3 regions of the Streptomyces sp. NBC_00038 genome follow, and region 1 is predicted to be linked to each of the others. Evidence: riboswitches for the same ligand, from Rfam matches in the RefSeq annotation. Region 1 holds a riboswitch; each other region holds the start of a gene.
The links. Region 1 has a riboswitch for S-adenosylmethionine ahead of thrC (threonine synthase). Riboswitches for the same ligand answer to the same signal wherever they lie in the genome.
Positions count from the first base shown of each region.

Region 2: linked by a shared signal. The riboswitch ahead of OG219_RS13580 (aminotransferase class V-fold PLP-dependent enzyme) and the one ahead of thrC (threonine synthase) in region 1 are both predicted to bind S-adenosylmethionine.
Region 3: linked by a shared signal. The riboswitch ahead of OG219_RS48325 (putative leader peptide) and the one ahead of thrC (threonine synthase) in region 1 are both predicted to bind S-adenosylmethionine.

Region 1 is NZ_JAPELQ010000001.1:4,886,878-4,890,813, reverse strand. It holds gene OG219_RS21970 (trehalose-6-phosphate synthase) at 1-858, opposite strand, end outside; gene OG219_RS21965 (glucosyl-3-phosphoglycerate synthase) at 978-1,952, opposite strand; SAM riboswitch class I at 2,132-2,279, shown strand; gene thrC (threonine synthase) at 2,297-3,607, shown strand; gene OG219_RS21955 (MoaD/ThiS family protein) at 3,697-3,936, shown strand, end outside.
Region 2 is NZ_JAPELQ010000001.1:2,954,500-2,958,435, reverse strand. It holds gene OG219_RS13590 (cytochrome bc complex cytochrome b subunit) at 1-496, shown strand, start outside; gene trpD (anthranilate phosphoribosyltransferase) at 651-1,715, shown strand; SAM riboswitch class IV at 1,841-1,957, shown strand; gene OG219_RS13580 (aminotransferase class V-fold PLP-dependent enzyme) at 2,145-3,506, shown strand; gene OG219_RS13575 (PQQ-binding-like beta-propeller repeat protein) at 3,577-3,936, shown strand, end outside.
Region 3 is NZ_JAPELQ010000002.1:523,732-527,667, reverse strand. It holds gene OG219_RS45475 (peptidoglycan-binding protein) at 1-258, shown strand, start outside; gene OG219_RS45470 (glutathione S-transferase family protein) at 281-1,063, opposite strand; gene OG219_RS48330 (putative leader peptide) at 1,156-1,221, opposite strand; SAM riboswitch class IV at 1,258-1,403, opposite strand; SAM riboswitch class IV at 1,620-1,733, shown strand; gene OG219_RS48325 (putative leader peptide) at 1,806-1,895, shown strand; gene OG219_RS45465 (LLM class flavin-dependent oxidoreductase) at 1,975-3,231, shown strand; gene OG219_RS45460 (NtaA/DmoA family FMN-dependent monooxygenase) at 3,250-3,936, shown strand, end outside.

The DNA of each region.
Region 1 (3,936 bases):
CAGCATGCCGCGCACGATGTTCTTCGACAGCTCGGTCCGGTCGACCCGCACGATCGCCTTCCGGCCCTCGCCGATCTGCTCACGCAGTGTGACCATGCGTGCGGCGACGTCCGGCTCGTGCGAGCGCCGCCGCAGGAAGTCCGCGTCCGCCCCAAGGCCGTGCACCCCGACCCGGGTGTCACCGAGGCCGCCGACCAGCTCCTGCGCGCACGCGGTGAACGCGGACGCCCAGCGCTGGGTGAGGAAGCCGAGCCGGTCCGCGCCGAGCATGCCGCGCAGCACCTGCTCGGCGATGTCGTCGGGGAGCAGGCGGAAGTAGTCGACCGGCGCCCACGGGGTGTGCGAGAAGTGGCCGATGCGGAGATCCGGGCGCAGCTGCCGCAGCATGCCGGGGACCAGGGTCAGGTGGTAGTCCTGTACGACCGCCACGGCGCCCTCGGCCGCCTCGTCGGCCAGCGCCCGCGCGAAGGCCCGGTTGTACTCCTCGTACGACGCCCACTGGCGCCGGAACTCCTTGTCGAAGACCGGCTCCAGCGGCGTCTGGTACAGCATGTGGTGGACGAACCACAGCACGGAGTTCGCGATGCCGTTGTAGGCGTCCGCGTGCACCTCGGCGTCGATGTCCAGCATCCGCACGCCGTCCTCGCCGACCCCGCGCGCCACCGCTTCGCGGTCACCGTCGCCGAGCGCGGAGCACACCCACAGGGCGCCCCTGTCCGGGCCGATGGCCGACAGGCCGGAGACCAGGCCGCCGCCGCCGCGCTTGGCCTGTAGCTCGCCGTCTTCGCGCACGTCGTAGGAGACCGGGCCGCGGTTGGACGCGACGAGGATCTGATGATTGCCGTACGGAGAAGCCATGCCTCGAAATCTAGCCCAGCGCCTAAACGCTCAAACGTTCCAGTCTGCGGGTGGTGGGGGCTGGTCGCGCCCCGCGGCGGAGCCGCAGATGTCACAGCCCCGCGCCCCTAAAGGGGCGTTTACGCAGCCTTGCGTTCCTGGTACTCCGAGATTTCCGCCATCGGAGGCCGTTCCTCCGTATCGACGGAGTAGGTGCGCGGCTCGAAGCCGGACTCCCCCCGTTCGAACTGCGTGATGGCCGGGCGGATGAGGTGGCCGCGGGCCAGCCTCAGCTGGGCCGTGCGGTAGATCGCGGCGGACATCCGGCCAAGGGCCTGCCCGTCCTGGTGCCGGTGCTTGCGCACGCCGACGTCTACCTGGGCGAGCGCGTCCAGGCCCACCAGATGCAGCGCGTCGACGAGCATGCCCAGCTCAACGCCGTATCCGACCGGGAACGGGAGCTGTTCGAGGAGCGAGCGGCGGGCCGCGTACTCGCCGCCGAGCGGCTGGACGAAGCCGGCCAGCTGCGGCCAGTGCATGTTCAGCAGGGGGCGCGCCATCAGCTCGGTGACGCGGCCGCCCTGGCCCGCGGCGGTTCTGCCGGAGGTGGGCTCATTGGGCAGGTTCAGGGGGCGGTCGTACATCGCCTTGACCAGGTCCACACCCGGATCGGTGAGCAGCGGCCCCACGATCCCGGAGACGAAGTCCGACGAGAACTCCTTGAGGTCCGCGTCGATGAAGCAGACGATGTCCCCGCTCGTCACGAGGAGTGACCGCCACAGGACCTCGCCCTTGCCGGGCACGGCCGGGATGCGGGGGAGTATTTCGTCCCGGTGAACGACCCGGGCGCCCGCGGCGGTGGCGACCTCGGAGGTGCGGTCCGTCGAACCCGAGTCGATGACGACGATCTCGTCGACCAGGGGGACTTTTCGCGTCATCAGGTCGCGGCGGATGATGGAGACGATCTCACCGACCGTCGCCTCCTCGTTGAGCGCGGGCAGGACCACGCTCACCGTGGAGTTGGCGGATCGCTTCGCGGCTATCAGCTTCTTGAGCGGGCGGTCACTCACGGACCAGGAGCGCGTGCTCAGCCAGCGCTCGACGTCTTCCAGCACGTGCGGCTCTCCCTTGCGTTCATTGGGATGCTTGTGCCCGTCGCCGCGCCAGCGGTTGGTGTGTCGCTGTCATCTCGCGGTTCGGACGGCTCTCTCCACCATCCAGGCCTTCGGTTACAGTCTTGAACAACGCTGATGACCATCGCATGTCGGGGGTCGTCCAGCCCACAACTGAATACCGCTCATCCAGAGGGGCAGAGGGATACGGCCCGTTGAAGCCCCGGCAACCCTCCAGCTGGTTCTTGTCACGTCGACGTGGTGAGGCTCCCGGCTCGGGAAGGTGCCAAATCCGTCTCACGGCGAAGTGCGTCGTGAGGAAGATGAGGAGAAAGGGCCTCGCCTCCATGGCTGCGCAGACAGATGCAAGCACCACGAACACCGTGACCTCCCCGGATTCCGCGAACTCCGTCGATCTGGGCCCCGCCGCCGCGCTCTCCTGCCGCGAGTGCGGACACCGTGTGCCGCTCGGCCCGGTCTTCGCCTGCGAGGAGTGTTTCGGCCCGCTGGAGATCGCGTACGACTTCTCGGCCTACGACACCGAGGACCTCCGCAAGCGCATCGAAGCGGGCCCCGCGAACATCTGGCGCTACGCGCCGCTCCTCCCCGTTCCGGCGGACGTAGCGGAGAAGCCGAACATCAACCCCGGCTGGACCAAGCTCGTCCAGGCCGACAACCTCGCCCGCGAGCTGGGCGTCACCCCCGGCAAGCTCTTCGTCAAGGACGACTCCGGCAACCCGACGCACTCCTTCAAGGACCGCGTCGTCGCCCAGGCCATCGAGGCCGCGCGCGCGTTCAACTTCACCACCCTCTCCTGCTCCTCCACCGGCAACCTCGCCGGCGCCGTCGGTGCCGCCGCCGCCCGTGCCGGCTTCCGCTCCTGCGTGTTCATCCCGCACGACCTGGAGCAGGGCAAGATCGTCATGGCCGCGGTGTACGGCGGCGAGCTCGTCGGCATCGAGGGCAACTACGACGACGTGAACCGTTTCTGCTCCGAGCTGATCGGCGACCCGGCCGGCGAGGGCTGGGGCTTCGTCAACGTCAACCTGCGGCCGTACTACGCGGAGGGCTCGAAGACCCTCGCGTACGAGATCTGCGAGCAGCTCGGCTGGCAGCTCCCCGACCAGCTGGTCATCCCGATCGCCTCCGGCTCCCAGCTCACGAAGATCGACAAGGGTCTGCAGGAGCTGATCAAGCTCGGGCTCGTCGAGGACAAGCCGTACAAGATCTTCGGCGCCCAGGCCGAGGGCTGCTCGCCGGTCTCCGTGGCCTACAAGGCCGGGCACGACGTCGTACGGCCCCAGAAGCCGAACACCATCGCCAAGTCGCTCGCCATCGGCAACCCGGCGGACGGGCCGTACGTGCTCGACATCGCGCGGCGTACCGGCGGTGCGGTGGAGGACGTCGACGATGAGCAGGTCGTCGAGGCGATTCGGCTACTCGCCCAGACTGAGGGCATCTTCGCGGAGACCGCCGGTGGCGTGACTGTTGGCGTGACGAAGAAGCTGATCGAGAACGGTCTGCTGGATCCGACGCTGACGACTGTTGTGCTGAACACCGGCGATGGTCTCAAGACGTTGGATGCGGTGGCCGGTACGGGGCTTACCGCGACCATTCGCCCCAGCCTTGAGTCCTTCAGGGAAGCTGGGCTCGCGTAAGAGGTCGTTGTTCTTCTGCGGGCCGGTAGGGGCTGGTCGCGCAGTTCCCCGCGCCCCTGAGGGCGACTACCTGACCGGAGGTCATAAGTATGAGCGTCAACGTCCGCATCCCCACCATCCTGCGCACCTACACCGGCGGCAAGGCCGAGGTGACGGCCGAGGGTGGCACCCTCGCCGAGGTCATCGCCGACCTTGAGAAGAACCACACCGGCATCGCCGCCCGCGTCCTGGACGACCAGGGCAAGCTGCGTCGCTTCGTCAACGTGTACGTGAACGACGACGACGTCCGCTTCGAGCAGGGCCTGGAGACGGCTACGCCGGACGGCGCC
Region 2 (3,936 bases), 1.9 Mb from region 1:
GCGTACGGCCTTCGGTGTCGCGTGGATCACCTGGTACATGGTTCTGCTGATCGGTGGTGGAAACGACCTCTGGGCCACGCACTTCCACCTGTCGATCAACTCGATCACCTGGTTCGTAAGGATCGCGTTCTTCGTCGCGCCTGTCCTCGCGTTCGTCATCACCAAGCGGATCTGTCTCGGCCTTCAGCGCCGGGACCGGGACAAGGTGCTGCACGGCCGCGAGTCGGGCATCATCAAGCGCCTGCCGCACGGTGAGTTCGTCGAGATCCACGAGCCGCTCAGCCAGGCGGCTCTGCACACGCTCACGGCGCACGAGCAGTACGAGCCGGCCCAGATCGGCCCGTCGGTCGACAAGAACGGTGTCGAGCGCAAGGTGAAGGGCTCGCAGAAGCTGCGCGCCAAGCTCAGCAAGGGCTACTACGGGGAGGACCAGCAGATCCCCAAGCCCACCGTCGAGGAGTACAAGGAGATCACGAGCGGCCACGGCCACCACTGATCTCCCCGACGATCCTCGCTGATCGCCACGGCTGGAGCCCCGTCCATTGCATGGACGGGGCTCTTTGCCGTCTCCCGGGCTGGATAGGGTGGACTCACCCCTACGTACGGGGGTGAGTCCACCCTCGTACCTCTCTGAGAACCCAGGAGCGACCATGAGCGCTGTGAACCCCGCTGGAGGCGACACCGCGGCGGGCCGTTCCTGGCCGGCGTTGCTGAACGGCCTGCTCGACGGCCGTGACCTGAGCGCGGACGACACCGCCTGGGCGATGAACCTGATGATGCGCGGTGAGGCGACCGACGCGCAGATCGCCGGGTTCGCGGTGGCGCTGCGGGCCAAGGGAGAGACCGTCGAGGAGATCACCGGGCTCGTACGGATGATGTACGAGCACGCCAACGTGATCGAGGTGCCGGGGGAGACCGTCGACATCGTCGGCACGGGCGGTGACGGGGCGAAGACCGTCAACATCTCCACCATGTCGGCGATCGTCATCGCCGGTACGGGCGCGAAGGTCGTCAAGCACGGCAACCGGGCGGCCTCCTCCGCCTCCGGCGCGTCCGACGTCCTCGAGAAGCTCGGGGTCAACCTGGAGCTGACGACCAAGCGGGTGGCAGAGGTGGCCGAGGAGGCCGGGATCACCTTCTGCTTCGCGGTGAAGTTCCACCCGGCGCTGCGTCATGTGGGCGCCGCGCGCGGGCAGTTGGGCATCCGTACGGTCTTCAACGCGCTCGGTCCGCTGACGAACCCGGCACGGGTCAAGGCGCAGGCGGTCGGCGTCGCGGACCCCCGCATGGCGCCGATCGTGGCAGGCGTCTTCGCGGAGCGCGGCAACTCCTCACTGGTCTTCCGCGGCGACGACGGGCTCGACGAGCTGACCATCACGTCCACGTCCCGGGTGTGGGTCGTACGGGACGGAAAGGTCACCGAGGAGACCTTCGACCCGAGGGACGTCGGTATCGACCTGGTCCCGATCGAGGCGCTGCGGGGCGCGGACTCCACGTACAACGCGGACGTGGCGCGCCGGCTGCTCGACGGCGAGACGGGCCCGGTGCGGGACGCCGTACTGCTGAACTCGGCGGCGGCGCTGGTCGCCCTGTCGCCGGACGGCGGGCCGCTCGCGGACCAGATCCGCGTAGGGATGGCGAAGGCGGCTGAGGCCATCGACTCGGGGGCGGCCAAGCGGACGCTGGAGCGGTGGGTGGCGGCCACCAACGCGTAGCGCCTGTGGCGACCGACGCGTTCGCGATGCGGAGGGGCCGGACCGAAGAGGTCCGGCCCCTTTCGCGTTCCGGGATCCGGACACGGGTTGCGGTGTCGTGATCGGGTCGCGTAGGTTTTTCGGCAGGTCATGAGTGACAGTCATGAGGCCCCGGCCGACTGTCCAGCAACCCTCCGTCCGTGGCGGGGTGCTCCGGGTGAAGACCAGGCCGTAGGCAGCGAGGTCTACGGCAAGCGCGGACCCCTCGCCCTCGATTGAGGGATGGAGCCCAGGGGTCCTGGTCATTCGAGGGAGCCTTCTGTGAGCAAGCGAATGCGATAGGGCGCAGAGCCCCTCTTCGCACACCCCTTTCACTTTTTCCCGCGCTGAGCCGTACGTCCCCGTACCCGCTCGCGTGGTGATTCCCTCTGCCTCTCACAGGAGCTCGCCATGTCCGTCTCCACCGTTGCCGCCGACCAGACCGTCTGTGCCCAGCTGCCCGTTCTGGGCCGTGATGTCACCGTCCCGCTCGTCACCGGTGGCGAGGTCACGTACGCCGCTCTCGACTACGCCGCCAGCGCCCCGGCCCTCCAGCGCGTGTGGGACGACGTGGCCGCGTACGCCCCCTACTACGGCAGCGTGCACCGTGGAGCCGGATACCTGTCCCAGCTCTCCACCGACCTCTTCGAGAACTCCCGCACCACCGTCGGCGAGTTCCTGGACTGCCGGGAGGACGACCAGGTCGTCTTCACCCGGTCGACCACCGACTCGCTCAACCTGCTCGCCGGGGCCCTTCCGGCCGACTGCCAGGTCTTCGTCTTCGAGACCGAGCACCACGCCTCGCTGCTGCCGTGGCGGGACGCGCGGGTGACCTACCTGAACGCCCCGCGTACGCCGGAGGAGGCCGTCGCGACCCTGGAGGACGCGCTCGCCGGCCGCGACCCGCTGGGTCCGGCCCTCGTCTGCGTCACGGGCGCCTCGAACGTCACCGGTGAGCTGTGGCCGGTGCGCGAACTGGCCGCGGCCGCCCACGCGCACGGCGCGCGCATCGTCCTCGACGCCGCGCAGCTCGCCCCGCACCACCCGGTGTCGGTGCGCGACCTCGACGTCGACTGGGTCGCCTTCTCCGGGCACAAGCTGTACGCCCCCTTCGGCTCCGGTGTCCTCGCGGGCCGCTCCGACTGGCTGCGCGAGGCCGAGCCGTACCTCGCGGGCGGCGGGGCCAGCCGCAAGGTGTCCCGGCGTACGGACGGCGGCGTCGACGTGGAGTGGCACGAGAGCGCCGCCCGGCACGAGGCCGGCTCGCCGAACGTGATCGGCGTGTACTCGATCGCGTCCGCCTGCAAGGCGCTCACCGAGGCCGGCTTCGACACGCTCGTCGCCCGTGAGCAGCAGCTCATCGAGACCGTCCGCGCGGGTCTCGCCGAGGTGCCCGAGGTACGGGTCCTCTCGCTCTTCGGCGACGACGCCCCGCGCGTCGGCGTCATCTCCTTCGTCGTCGAGGGCTGGAACAGCTCGCACTTCGCGGCCGCGCTGTCCGCCGAGTACGGCATCGGGGTGCGCGACGGCCTGTTCTGCGCCCACCCGCTGGTGCGCACCCTCCTCGGCAGCGACCCCCAGACCCAGGGCGAGTGCGGCGCCCCCGAGGCCGCGCCCGGCGAGAAGTCGCTCAACGCCATCCGCGTCAGCTTCGGCGCGGGCACGCCGGACGAGCACGTCGAGCGTTTCGTCCGCGCGGTCAAGGAGCTCGTCAGCGATGGCGCGAAGTGGAACTACCGTACGCAGGACGGGCGTTGCGTCCCGGCCGTGTGATCGCCTGACAGGAGCACGGCGTATACGCTCCCCCTCGGCGGCCGTACGGCAAACAGGGGAGTTGCGGGGAGTGCAGGCGCTGCGGGAGACGGATCCACGGCGGATCGGTCCGTACGAGGTGCTCGGGCGGCTCGGCTCGGGCGGGATGGGCGAGGTCTATCTCGCCGAGTCACGGGCCGGACTCCGGCTGGCCGTGAAGGTGGTGCGGGCCGAGCACGCGGAGGACCGCACCTTCCGTGCCCGGTTCCGCCAGGAGGTGCGGGCCGCGCAGACCGTCGGCGGGACCGGGACGTACACCGCGCGGGTGGTCGACGCGGACCCCGAGGGTGAACGGCCCTGGATGGCAACGGAGTTCGTCGACGGGCCGAACCTGCGCGACGCGGTCCTCGACGGCGGGCCGCTGCCCGAGGACGCGGTGCTCACCTTCGCG
Region 3 (3,936 bases), on a different contig from region 1:
GCCCAGGCTCCTTCCGGGGCCGCCGACCCGGACGGCGCGGGCACCCTCCGGGAGGGAGACAGCGGCGCGGAGGTGACGGAGCTCCAGGAACGGCTCCTCGACATCCCGGACGTGTACGCCGACGGCGCCACGAGCGGCACCTACGACCCCACGCTCACCGAGGCCGTGGCCCGCTTCCAGCTCTGGTACGGGATCCGGGGCGATGAGACGGGCGTCTACGGCAACGACACCCGGGCGGCCCTGGAATCCCGCACGTGAAGGTCCCCTGGCCAGGGGTCGGTCACAGGTGCCGTCGGAAAGCCGGTTGGGCGTCGAGGCGTCGCACATAGTCCTGGAGGAGTGCGTACGAGGACAGGTCGCCGGCCGCTTCGAGAGGAGCGAGGGCGACCCAGAGGTCCACATCCGCGGCGGTCAGTTCCTCGCCCAACGCGTAAAGCCCGGAGGCGAGTCGACGGTTCAGCAGGTCGAGAGCCGCCGACCGCCTTTCCGGCTGCGCGCCGGGGGTGACATCCCGGTCGAGGAGGTCGCGAAGGGCGTCGATGTCCGCGGCGAGGGCCGACGGGCGGAGCGGGGAGTGGCAGGATCCGGCGCGGTCGGTGAGGAGGTCGGCGAGGTCGCGCAGGATGTCGGGCGTGTGATTGCTGACGACGCGTCCGCTCCACCGGTCGCACAGCGCGGGCGCGGTCAGCGGACCGTCGTAGTGGTGCCAGGTCGCCTCGTACGCGCTGCGCAGTGAGGCGAAAGCGCAGGGAGTGTCGGCGGGGCGTGCCAGGAGCGTGGTGGCGACGGAGTCCTTGAGGCCCAGCAGGTCGAGCGTGATGGAGACGCGCAGCGAGAGGGGACAGCGCGCCGACAGATACAGCTCGTAGCGGTGCGGTGCCGGGTAGAAGCCGCCGGCCAGACCGACGCCGATGCGGCTGCGGAAACGGTGCGGGCGCGTGGCGGGTGTAGCGGTGATCCGGGGGCGAGGGATCGCGTCAAGTGAGCTGGGGGCGCACGTGGTTGGGGTACACGCGCGGGAGGTTCCGGTGTTCGGGACGTGCGAGGACAGGGTCTCGGACATGACTCTCCCTGGGACGAGGAGGCCACGGTCGCCTTGTGGGTACCGCGGCGGAACGGAGTGACTGCGCTTCGTACCGGTCCGGACCGCTCGGACTAGTAGGCGCTGGAGACCCGCAACAAATCGATGTGCAGGCGCCTCGTCAAACCGCTCTTGGTCATTCCCACCGGTCCCACACTCGGGGCTCGCCAGACGCGAGACCACGCTTGTCCCGCCGCACCGGCGGAACCCGGTCGTCACCCGGGGCACCCCGTCGCGGTGGAAGGGTTGCCTGCCAGCGGGCCGGGGCCGATAACCGTACGAGCAGAGGAAACCTGCCCGAGGGGCGCTGACAATCGTGACCGTCCTCGTCAGTGTCGGTGCGCTCCGTGAGGCCGTCAAGAAGGCCTCCGGCGGAGTCTCACCAGGTGGTCATCCGGCGCGGCTCAAGCCGGATGCGCGGGGTGGAACAGATTGCGCGGCAGGGTGGTTGTCCCTTCCGGGGAGGCACGGCGCTGTGAGAACGACCATGATCTCCGGGCATTGCGCACCGCTGTGGCCTCCCGTAACGTCCCCAGCAGGTTATGAGCGTCAGCGTCAAGCCCTGGCTTGCTGACCGGCAACCCTCCTTCGCGGCGGGGTGCTCCAGGTGACGACCAGGCGGTGCCCGTCCCGGGTTCCGCAAGCGCGACGCCGGCGGCCTCCAGCCCGCCGAGCCGGAAGGGCGGAGGTGACGGACGTGCAGGCCCTGCCCCGCCTCCGTGTCATGGTTCTCGCCCCGCGCCGCCGCGTGCACCTGTACTCCCGGCCGCACATCGACCTTCAGCGCGTGGCCGGCGCGCTCTGTCGTCCCTGACCTGTCACCTCGCCGCCGCACCCTCTCCGAACCGAGGGCCCGGTGATCTCGTACGGTCGATCAGGAAGGCACCCCAGTCGTGTCCTTGTCATCCTCGCTGCCCTCTTCCCCTCCCTCCTCTCCTACCGCCTCTGCGGTGCACCTCGCTGTGGCCCTCGACGGCGCGGGCTGGCACCCTGCCGCCTGGCGCGAGCCGGTGGCCCGTCCCGGTGAGCTGTTCACCGCCGCGTACTGGACCGATCTGGTCACCGAGGCCGAACGCGGCCTGCTGGACTTCGTGACCATCGAGGACGGGCTCGGTCCCCAGTCCGCGCGCCTAAGCGAACCGGACGGACGCACCGACCAGGTACGCGGCCGACTCGACGCCGTCCTCATCGCCGCCCGCGTCGCGCCGTTGACCAGCCATATAGGACTCGTGCCGACCGTGGTGGCCACACACACGGAGCCGTTCCACATCTCCAAGGCCATCGCCACCCTCGACTATGTGAGCTCCGGCCGCGCGGGCCTGCGGGTGCAGGCGTCCGCGCGGCGGAACGAGGCCGCGCACTTCGGACGCCGTTCGTTCCCGAAGCTCCGCATCGAAGACCTGGAGACCCCGGCCCTGCAGGAGTTGATCGTCGATCTCTTCGACGAGACCGCCGACTACGTCGAGGCGGTGCGCCGGCTGTGGGACAGCTGGGAGGACGACGCGGAGATCCGGGACGTTGCCACCGGCCGCTTCGTCGACCGCGACAAACTGCACTACATCGACTTCGAGGGCAAGCACTTCAGCGTCAAGGGCCCCTCGATCACGCCCCGTCCGCCACAGGGCCAGCCCCTGGTCACCGCACTGGCCCATGAATCCGGAACGGGCGCACCCTTCCGGCTGCTGGGCCGCAGCGCCGACATCGGATACGTCACTCCGCACGACGCCGGGCAGGCACGTGCCATCGTCGCCGCGGTTCGCACCGAACAGGAGGCGGCCGGACGCGCCGAGGAGCCATTGCACCTCTTCGGTGACCTGGTGGTGTTCCTGGACAACAACCCCGCCGCGGCCGTCGCCCGCAGGGAGCGTCTCGACGCCCTCGCGGGCTACCCGTACACCAGTGACGCGAAGGTGTTCACGGGTACCCCTGTGCAACTGGCCGACCTGCTCCAGGAGTTGCAGCAGGCCGGACTGACCGGCTTCCGACTGCGTCCCGCCGTCGTCGGCCATGACCTCCCGGCGATCACCCGGGGCCTGGTCCCCGAACTCCAGCGCCGCGACGCCTTCCGGCACTCCTACGAGGCCGACACCCTGCGCGGTCTGCTGGGCCTCGCCCGCCCCGCCAACCGCTACGCCGCCGCCCACGCCTGAGCCGGAGGGACCCAACTCATGAGCAAGTCAACGGACAAGCCGCTCAAGCGGATCCACCTCGCGGCGCACTTCCCCGGCGTCAACAACACCACCGTGTGGAGCGACCCCGAGGCCGGCAGCCACATCGAGTTCAGCTCCTTCGCACACTTCGCGCGGACCGCCGAACGCGCCAAGTTCGACTTCCTGTTCCTCGCCGAAGGCCTCCGACTGCGCGAACAGGGCGGCAAGATCTACGACTTGGACGTCGTCGGACGGCCCGACACCTTCACCGTCCTCACCGCGCTCGCCGCCGTCACCGAACACCTCGGCCTGACCGGCACCATCAACTCCACGTTCAACGAGCCCTACGAGGTGGCCCGCCAGTTCGCGAGCCTCGACCACCTCTCCGGCGGGCGCGCCGCCTGGAATGTCGTCACCTCCTGGGACGCTTTCACCGGCGAGAACTTCCGCCGTGGCGGCTTCCTCCCGCAGGAGGAGCGGTACTCCAGGGCCAAGGAGTTCCTGGCCACCACCAACGAACTGTTCGACTCCTGGCACGGGGACGAGATCGTCGCCGACCAGGAGAGCGGCACCTTCCTGCGGGACGCGCAGGCCGGAGCGTTCGTGCACAAGGGACAGCACTTCGACATCGAAGGGCAGTTCAACGTGCCGCGCAGCCCGCAGGGCCGCCCGGTCGTCTTCCAGGCCGGAGACTCCGAGGAGGGA